Regions from separate parts of the Streptomyces malachitofuscus genome, predicted to be linked through region 2. Evidence: riboswitches for the same ligand, from Rfam matches in the RefSeq annotation. Region 2 holds a riboswitch; each other region holds the start of a gene.

Evidence for each region. A riboswitch is a leader RNA that binds a small molecule or an ion and turns the genes downstream of it on or off. The one in region 2 is predicted to bind cobalamin.
Region 1: linked by a shared signal. The riboswitch ahead of ACZ44S_RS17035 (cobalamin biosynthesis protein) and the one ahead of ACZ44S_RS11100 (ribonucleoside-diphosphate reductase subunit alpha) in region 2 are both predicted to bind cobalamin.
Region 3: linked by a shared signal. The riboswitch ahead of ACZ44S_RS13235 (energy-coupling factor ABC transporter permease) and the one ahead of ACZ44S_RS11100 (ribonucleoside-diphosphate reductase subunit alpha) in region 2 are both predicted to bind cobalamin.

What each region holds. Positions count from the first base shown of each region.
Region 1 covers NZ_JBVIGA010000010.1:203,690-206,918, forward strand. The annotation lists gene ACZ44S_RS17030 (cobyric acid synthase) at 1-345, opposite strand, end outside; gene ACZ44S_RS17035 (cobalamin biosynthesis protein) at 342-1,283, opposite strand; cobalamin riboswitch at 1,406-1,543, opposite strand; gene ACZ44S_RS17040 (hypothetical protein) at 1,696-1,917, opposite strand; gene ACZ44S_RS17045 (inorganic phosphate transporter) at 1,949-3,202, opposite strand.
Region 2 covers NZ_JBVIGA010000006.1:174,043-177,271, reverse strand. The annotation lists gene mctP (monocarboxylate uptake permease MctP) at 1-859, shown strand, start outside; gene ACZ44S_RS11105 (GNAT family N-acetyltransferase) at 938-1,444, shown strand; cobalamin riboswitch at 1,460-1,629, shown strand; gene ACZ44S_RS11100 (ribonucleoside-diphosphate reductase subunit alpha) at 1,754-3,229, shown strand, end outside.
Region 3 covers NZ_JBVIGA010000007.1:279,649-282,877, forward strand. The annotation lists gene cbiQ (cobalt ECF transporter T component CbiQ) at 1-407, opposite strand, end outside; partial or broken gene ACZ44S_RS13230 (energy-coupling factor ABC transporter substrate-binding protein) at 678-1,031, opposite strand; gene ACZ44S_RS13235 (energy-coupling factor ABC transporter permease) at 1,028-1,747, opposite strand; cobalamin riboswitch at 1,778-1,960, opposite strand; gene ACZ44S_RS13240 (ABC transporter substrate-binding protein) at 2,163-3,229, shown strand, end outside.

The DNA.
Region 1 (3,229 bases), on a different contig from region 2:
GCCGAGGAGCTGTTGCTGCCGTCCGCCGTGGTACCCGCGGGCGCTCATCTCGCCGACCGGCCTGCCCAGCAGCACCACCTGGCTGGACCGTTCGCCGCCCGGCTTGAGCAGCACCGGGTTCATCAGCGCGGTCGGTTCGACGCGGCAGGCCTGGGCCTGCATGGCCTGCGCCCGCCCGATCTCCGCGCCCTCCCGCGTCACGAACGAGTTCAGCGACATGTTCTGCGCCTTGAACGGGGCGACCTTGACGCCCTGCCGCACCAGCCACCGGCAGATCCCGGCGGTCACCACGCTCTTGCCGGCGTCCGAGGTGGTCCCGGCGACCAGCAGCCCCCCACCGCTCACGATGCACGTCCTTTCATGACGCTCCGCGCGGCGGCTCCGACCCCGAGCGCGAGCCAGCCGACCCGCCGCGAGAGCCGTACCGCCCGCTCGATGTCGGACACGGCCACGGCACGCCCGCCGCCGCCCAGGACCGGCCGGTGCTCGACCCGTCCGCCGTAGGAGAGGGTCCCGCCGAGCCGTACGCCGAGCGCGCCCGCGAAGGACGCCTCGACCGGTCCGGCGTTGGGGCTCGGGTGCTTCGCCGCGTCCGCGCGCCACGCCCGTACCGCTCCGCGCGGGTCGGGTCCCGCGAGGGCGGCGAGTACGGCGGTCAGCCGCGCCCCCGGCCAGCCGGCGACGTCGTCGAGGCGGGCGGAGGCCCAGCCGTAGCGGAGGTGGCGGGGGGACTTGTGGCCGACCATCGCGTCGAGCGTGTTGACCGCCCGGAACCCGAGCAGGCCCGGCACCCCGGCGACGGCACCCCACACCAGCGCGCCCACCACGGCGTCGGAGGTGTTCTCGGCGACGGACTCGACCACCGCGCGGGCGATGCCGTCGGCGTCCAGCGCCTGCGGATCCCGGCCGCACAGATGGGGCAGCCGGGCCCGGGCCGCCTCGACGTCCCCGGCCTCCAGGGCCCGCCCGACGGCGCGGGCCTCACGGGCCAGCGAGGTGCCGCCCACGACGGCCCAGGTGGCGGCGGCGGTCAGGGCGGTGGAGGCGGCGGGGGAGGAGCGTACACAGCGGGCGGCGAGGGCGCCCAGGACGACGGTCCCGCCGACGCACACGGCGGTGTGCACGGCGCCCCGGCCCCGGTCGTCCCGCCACAGCACCCGTTCCACGGCGGCCGCGGCCCGTCCGAAAGCGGCGACCGGATGCCCTCGGCGGGGATCGCCGAGCAGCAGGTCGCCGAGGAGGCCGGCGGCGGCGCCGTACGCGAACACGCGGTCGGCACCCATGGGTTCAGCCGGTGACGGATCCGGAGGGAGCGGCCCCGAAGCGGGGTGGTACGTCGCTGGTCGACCTCGGCAGGCAGCCGCGCATGGCGATATGTCCTCACTCAGGGTGTCCACGCCCTGGTTCGACGAGACCGGCGGTGAGAGTTCCTGGCTCCCGGGGTGTGCACCCCGGTGACAGTGGCGGGACCGCGCCGGAATCGCACCGGCTTCCTCTCCTGCCGCCGTAATGGCTGAGGCAGTCCACCACGGCTCCCGAAGGGCCGTCAACTTGCCGTTGACCTGCGAGGCTGAAGTGTGCTGAGCCCCACAGAGAGGCGCCGGTGGGTGAACCGCGGGCGGGCCGCGCACACGCCGGCGGGCGGTGCGGGAGCCGGAACTCCCGCACCGCCCGCCGGACGGATGCGCTCTGCGGTCAGGCCATGATCATGTAGATCCCGTACCCCACCGCCGCCGCGCACGCCGCGAAGCAGGCGTAGGCGCCGGTGACCGCCAGGGCCGCGGACTGGCCCTGTGCGGCGGCCCGCTCGCGGCGGGACAGACCGGAGATGCCGAGGGTGAACAGGGCCACCAGGGCCACGGTGACCACGAGGCTGACGCCGAAGACGGAACCGAGGGCCGCCCAGTCGATCTTCATGGTGCTCTACTTCCTTCGTACCGGGTCGCGGTCAGACGGTGGTCGTGGCCGACGGGGCCGACGGGTCGGCGGACGCCGGAGCCGGGATCGTGGCCGCGAGCTCGTCGGTCACGGTGCCCGCCGGGGGAGGGGTGACCGCGGCCATCGCCTGCGTGACCACGCCGGACGGCTCCTCGCCCGGCTCGTCGTGGTCGTTGACGTTGGTGTGGTCGATGACCTCGCGCCGGGAGATCTTCCAGATGGCGGCACTGGACGCGACCAGGAAGACGGCCACGAGGGCGGTGCCCCAGTCGCCGAAGCCGCAGACCCACTCGGCGAGCGCGGCGACGAGGGCCGCCGCCGGCAGCGTCAGACCCCAGGCGACGAACATCCGGGTGGCGGTCGACCAGCGGACGACACCGCCCTTGCGGCCCAGGCCCGCACCCATCACGGAACCGGAAACGGAATGCGTGGTGGAGAGGGAGAAGCCGAGGTGCGAGGAGGCCAGGATGACCGTCGCGGCACTGGTCTGGGCGGCGAAGCCCTGCTGCGGCTGGAGATCGGTCAGGCCCTTGCCCATGGTGCGGATGATGCGCCAGCCGCCGAGGTAGGTGCCGAGTGCGATGGCGATGCCCGCCGAGAGGATGACCCACATGGGCGGGTCGGAGTCGGGGGCCAGGGTGCCGCCGGCCACCAGGGCCAGGGTGATGATGCCCATCGTCTTCTGGGCGTCGTTGGTGCCGTGGGCCAGGGAGACCAGGCCGGCGGAGGCGATCTGCCCCGCCCGGTAGCCCTTCTTGGAGGCCTCGCCGTCGGCGTTCCTGCCCAGGCGGTAGGTGAGGCGGGTGGCGAACATCGCGGCGAGGCCGGCCACCAGCGGGGCGGCGATCGCGGGGATCAGCACCTTGGTGACGAGGACGTCGCCGTGCACCGCGCCGAAGCCGGCGGAGGCGACCGTGGCGCCGATCAGACCGCCCATGAGCGCGTGCGAGGAGCTGGACGGCAGACCGACCAGCCAGGTCAGGAGGTTCCAGAGGATCGCGCCGACCAACGCGGCGAAGATGACCTCGGGACGGATGCCGGCCTCGTCGACGAGGCCCTTGGAGATCGTGTTGGCGACCTCCACCGAGAGGAATGCGCCGACAAGGTTCAGCACGGCGGACATGGCCACCGCGACCTTGGGCTTGAGCGCACCGGTCGAAATGGTCGTTGCCATCGCGTTCGCGGTGTCGTGGAAACCGTTCGTGAAATCGAACGCGAGTGCGGTTACCACCACAATCGCGAGGATCAGCGAGAAGCTTTCCATTTACCCAGGCAATCGTTCGAGGTCATT
Region 2 (3,229 bases):
CGCCACGCTGGCGCTCGGCTCAGCGCTCGCGCTGTTCATGTACCCGCACTCGATCACCGCGACGCTGTCCTCGCGCAGCCGTGAGGTGATCCGCCGCAACACCACGATCCTGCCGCTGTACTCGCTGATGCTGGGTCTGCTGGCGCTGCTCGGCTTCATGGCCATCGCGGCCGGGGTCAAGGTCAGCAACGGCCAGCTGGCCATTCCGCAGCTGTTCGAGAACATGTTCCCGGCCTGGTTCGCGGGCGTGGCCTTCGCGGCGATCGGCATCGGCGCACTGGTGCCGGCGGCGATCATGTCGATCGCGGCGGCGAACCTGTTCACCCGCAACATCTACAAGGACTTCATCAAGCCGGACGCGACGCCCAAGCAGGAGACCCAGGTCTCCAAGATCGTGTCCCTGCTGGTGAAGGTGGGCGCGCTGCTCTTCGTCCTGACCATGGACAAGACGGTCGCGATCAACTTCCAGCTCCTCGGCGGCATCTGGATCCTGCAGACCTTCCCGGCGCTGGTGGGCGGCCTGTTCACCCGCTGGTTCCACCGCTGGGCGCTGATCGGCGGCTGGGCCGTCGGCATGATCTACGGCACGGCCGCCGCGTACGGGGTGGCCTCGCCGACGCAGAAGCACTTCGGCGGGTCGTCGAAGGAGATCCCGGGCATCGGCGAGATCGGCTACATCGGTCTCACCGCCTTCGTGCTCAACGTCGTGGTCACGGTCGTCCTGACCTTCGTCCTGCGGGCCCTCAAGGCGCCCGAGGGCATCGACCAGACCAAGCCGGAGGACTACACGGCGGACGCGGGCGACCCCGGAGTCCAGGTGGAGCTTCCGCCGGCCACGGCCGGCAGCAGCAGCCACTGACGCCGTAGTCGCATCCGAGGACGGGCCGCCGGAGAAATCCGGCGGCCCGTCCTCGTACCCGTCCGGCACACTCCCCCCATGGACATCGTCATCAGGCCGGTGCAGCCCGGCGAGTACGAGCAGCTGGGTGAGATCACCGCGGGGGCCTATCTGCTGGACGGACTGCTGGACTTCGGGGAGAGCGACGCGTACCTCGGTGAGCTGCGCGACGTGGCGAAGCGGGCGGCCGCGGCCGAGGTGCTGGTCGCCGCGGAGCACGGAGTGGTGCTGGGCGGGGTGACGTTCGTGCCGGGCCCCGGGCCGATGGCCGACATAGCGGGGCCGGGCGAGGCGGAGATCCGGATGCTGGCGGTGGCCCGCGCGGGCCGGGGCCGCGGGGCCGGGGAGGCTCTGGTGCGCGCCTGTGTCGACCGGGCACGGGGGATCGAGGGGTGCAGGCGGATCGTGCTGTCGACCCAGCGCACCATGCACTCCGCCCACCGCATCTACGAACGGCTGGGCTTCACCCGCACCCCGGACCGGGACTGGAACCCGCTGCCGGAGCTGGACGACATCATGCTCCTCACCTACGAGTTGACGCTCTGACACCGGTCCGACACAACATATGGGGGTGCTGGCGGCACCCGGCACAAGATGTATGCTCATGCTCGCTGTCGCCGCAGGGGAATCCGGTGCGAATCCGGAACTGTCCCGCAACGGTGTACCCATGCCTGCCCGCCCGCGGGCGCATGGGCGTCAGTCCGAGGACCTGCCGACAGTGCGCCCGGCCGTCCGGTCCGGGTGCCCTGACGTCCGGGCCTCGCGGAATGGGCCGGTGGACGCGACGCCGCGTGCGCTCGTGTGCTGCCCCCTGCGCTCTTCGAGGCCCCCGTGCCGAGCGAGGGAGAGCCCCACGTGACCATCGCGCCAGCCGATCCGGCTTCAGCGATCGACGTGACCGAGGAGGGCGGCGGCCCCGGTGCCGCGCTGCTGCGGACCCTGACGGAGCTGACCGCCGACCTGCCCGACGCCGACCCCGGCCGGGTCGCCGCCGCGGCGCTGCGCGGCCGGTCCGCGGACGCCGACGAGGCGGAGCTGCGGGAACTGGCCACCGAGGCGGCGGCCGGGCTCATCTCCGAGGACCCGGCCTACTCCCGGCTGGCCGCCCGGCTGCTGACCATCGCCATCCGCGCGGAGGCCGCCTCCCAGGGCGTCACGTCGTTCACCCGGTCCGTCGCGACCGGGCACCGCGAGGGTCTCATCGCCGACCGGACCGCCGCGTTCGTCCGGCTGCACGGGGACCGGCTCGACGCGCTGATCGACACCCGCGCCGACGACCGCTTCGGCTACTTCGGCCTGCGCACCCTGCACAGCCGCTACCTGCTGCGGCATCCGGTCACCCGCAAGGTCGTCGAGACGCCCCAGCACTTCCTGCTGCGGGTCGCCGCCGGTCTCGCCGAGGACGACGGCGCCCGCGCGGTGGAGGAGGTCGCCGCGCTGTACACGCTGATGAGCCGCCTGGAGTACCTGCCCTCCTCCCCCACCCTGTTCAACTCCGGTACCCGGCACCCCCAGATGTCGTCCTGCTACCTGCTGGACTCCCCCAAGGACGAGCTGGACTCCATCTACGACCGCTACCACCAGGTCGCCCGGCTCTCCAAGCACGCCGGCGGCATCGGGCTGGCCTACTCCCGCATCCGCTCGCGGGGTTCGCTGATCCGCGGCACCAACGGGCACTCCAACGGCATCGTCCCGTTCCTGAAGACGCTGGACGCCTCGGTCGCGGCCGTGAACCAGGGCGGGCGGCGCAAGGGCGCGGCGGCGGTCTACCTGGAGACCTGGCACTCCGACATCGAGGAGTTCCTGGAGCTGCGCGACAACACCGGTGAGGACGCCCGCCGTACGCACAACCTGAACCTCGCGCACTGGGTGCCGGACGAGTTCATGCGCCGGGTTGACGCCGACGGGCAGTGGTCGCTCTTCTCCCCGGCGGACGTGCCGGAGCTGGTGGACCTGTGGGGCGAGGAGTTCGCTGCGGCGTACCGGGCCGCCGAGGCGAAGGGTCTGGAGCGCAGGACGCTCCCGGCGCGGGAGCTGTACGGCCGGATGATGCGCACCCTCGCACAGACCGGCAACGGCTGGATGACGTTCAAGGACACCGCCAACCGGACGGCCAACCAGACGGCGACCGCGGGCCACGTCATCCACTCCTCGAACCTCTGCACGGAGATCCTCGAGGTCACCGACGACGGGGAGACGGCGGTCTGCAACCTGGGGTCGGTCAACCTCGGCGCCTTCGTGGAGCGGGGAGACATCGACTGGGAGCGCCTCGACGCGACGGTGCGCACGGCCGTGACGTTCCTCGACCGGGTCGTCGACATCAACTTCTAC
Region 3 (3,229 bases), on a different contig from region 2:
CCGGCACGCACCAGACGCGGCAGCAGATCCGACATGGGGGTGGTGAACGCGAACAGCAGCACACCAAGGGACGCCGCCGAGGTGCGCAGCAGCAACTCCCCGGCGCGCAGCGGCCCGTCCTCGGCGGGGGACACGAAGCCGTCCGGCCCGCCCACCTGCACCAGCAGGGTGAGCGCCCCGGTGACACAGAAGCCCAGCGGCACCCGGTAGGCCCGCCACAGCCGCCGCCCGGGCACCCCCGCCGGGCCGAGCAGCACGGCGAGCGCGGTCACCAGCACCAGGGCCGCGCCCGGCCAGGGCGGCAGCGAGATCGCGAGCACGGTGAGACCGAGCCCCAGTACGGCCTTGTCCACCGGATGACGGCGGCGCCAGCGACTGCTGTGCGCCGCCGCGTCGATCGGCAGCACGAGAACTCAGCCCCGCGCCCGCGCCGCGGCCCCGCCGCCGTCACCAGGACCGGCATCCGCCGCGTCCCCGAAGCCCGAGCCGTCCCCGTGCCCGCAGCCGGCCGCGTCGCCGGAGCCGGAGCCCGGGACGACTGACGCGGCCGTTCCACCGGTGCCGGCGAGCGGCCCGGACTCGTCGGCGGAGCCCGGGCCCGGGCCGGCCCCGGGTGCCGTCGCCGCCCGGGAGCCGGACGCCGCATCCGGGCCCGTCGTCGGTGCCGGCGTCCGGCCGTCGCTCGCCGGACCGCCGTCTCCCGCCCCCGGTGCGGCGCCCGCCGAGGCGGCCCGGGCCGCGCCCTGCCGTCGGCCGCGCCGCAGTCCGAAGTAGTACGCGAGGACGCCCGCGCCGATCGCCGCCTGGAGGGCGAACAGCGCCGACTCGATCTCGCCGGACGGCGGTTCGTACAGCGGCGAGATCCACGGCTCGTAGTCCGGGTCGATCTCGGTGATCGCGGTCTCCGCCTCCGCGTCCGCGCCCGTGAACGGCTCCTCCTTGTGGTCCCCGAGCCCGAGCACCAGCGGCAGCACGGCGAGCGCGGCCACGAGGAGCAGCAGCAGGCCGTTGATCCTTGCGTTACGGCTCATCGGGCCACCGCCTCGGCCGACTCCGCCGACTCCGCCGGCTTCCGCCCGGCCACCGAGGTCACGAGCACTCCGAGCCGCGTCAGTTCCCCCTTGCTGGACTGCACCAGCAGGCGCATCACCAGCACGGTCAGCAGCCCCTCGCTCACCGCGAGCGGGATCTGCGTGACGGCGAAGATGGAACCGAACTTGCCGAGCGCGCCCAGGAATCCGCTGCCGGGGTCGGGGAAGGCGAGCGCCAGCTGCACGCTCGTCACGCAGTACGTCGACAGGTCGGCCACGAACGCTCCGAAGAACACGGCGGCCATCAGCGGCACGTCGTACCGGCGCAGCAGCCGGTAGCCGCCGTACCCGGCCCAGGGGCCGACGATCGCCATCGAGAAGACGTTGGCGCCCAGCGTGGTCAGACCACCGTGGGCGAGGAGCAGCGCCTGGAACAGCAGGGTGATGGTGCCCAGCACCGCCATGACCGGCGGCCGGAACAGGATGGCGCCCAGCCCCGTACCGGTGGGGTGGGAGCAACTGCCGGTCACCGACGGCAGTTTCAGCGCGGACAGGACGAACGTGAAGGCTCCCGACGCACCGAGCAGCAGCGTGCTCTCGGGATGTTCCCGCACTTCACGGATGAGCGACCGGGCTCCGTGGACGACGAACGGCGCCGACGCGACACCCCAGGCGACCGCGTGCGCCGGAGGCAGAAAACCCTCGGCTATGTGCATGGCTCAGCAGACCCTCTCCAGCACCTCGTGGATGGTTGACGCGCCTTGGCCGGTCTCCTGGCTGACGGGTACCACCGCCCGTGCTCCGCCTTCCCGGGTCCCGAAGAACCCAGTGGCTGCCCGTGAGGGCCGGAGCCGGACTTCCCGATCACAGTGGCGAGGGCCGCACCGGTATCGCACCGATTTCCCGTCACCAAGGCGTGGTGACAGTAGTGCCCGTACCGGCCCGGTGACAAGCGGTCACAGGGGGCGCGCGGACGGCGCCCGGCAGCTCGCGTCCCGGCGCACACCTGCGCACTTGACACGCGCGGTGCCGTCCGCCGGGCCGGGGGACTGAGGGGCCACCGTCCTGGGCAGAACCTTGCTGCACTTAATATGCAACAGCGATATCCAGGCAACAGGGATGTGAGGTTCGATGACTACCCGACGCATACGGGGAGCAGCCGCCGCGGTGGCCATGGCCGGTGCGCTCGCCGCCTGTTCGGCGCCGGGCGACGGCGGTGCGGACGGCGGTGCGGCCGCCGATTCCGTCGTGATCGGGGTCTCCACCGAACCGGACACCCTCAGCCCCCTGCTCGGCTACGGCAAGGACGGCAACTCCAAGATCTTCGACGGGCTCCTCGCCCGGAACGCCGATCTCAGCCTGAAGCCCGCGCTGGCGAAGGCGCTCCCCGAGGTCACCGACGGTGGCCGCACCTACACCTACACCCTGCGCGACGGCGTCGAGTTCAGCGACGGCGAGCCGCTCACCGCCGACGACGTCGTGTTCACGTACCGCACCGTCCTGGACGACAGGACCAACAACCCCGCCAAGAGCGAACTGGACGCCGTCAAGGAGGTCCGCGCGGACGGCGACGACAAGGTCGTCTTCACCCTGGACTACCCCTACGCGGCCTTCGCCGCCCGCACGGTCCTGCCCGTCGTCCCCGAACACATCGCCGGGAAGCAGGACCCCAACACCGGCGCCTTCAACACCGAGCCGGTCGGCACCGGACCGTACGTCCTCACCGGCTGGAGCAAGGGCGAAAAGCTCACCTTCAAGGCCAACCCGGACTACTGGGGCGGCGCCCCTAAGGTGAAAAAGCTCACCATGGCGATCATCGCCGACGACGACGTCCGCGCCACCCGGCTGCGCTCCGGCGACCTGGACGGCGCCACCCTCCCGCCCAACCTCGCCGCCACCTTCAAGAACGACGACGGGCGCAGGACCCACCGGGCGACCACCTACGACTTCCGCGCCGTCACCCTCCCCACCGGCAATCCCGTCACCGGCGACACCGCGATCCGGCGGGCCCTGGACCTCGCCGTGGACCGCGAGGCCATGGTCGACAAGATCCTCGACGGCGCCGGCCGCCCCGCCTACGGCCCGCTGCCCGTGGACGACCCCTGGTTCGCCCGCGGCGTCGAACGCGACCAGGACCTCGACGAGGCGGGGCGGATCCTCGACAAGGCCGGCTGGAAGGCGGGCGAGGACGGCATCCG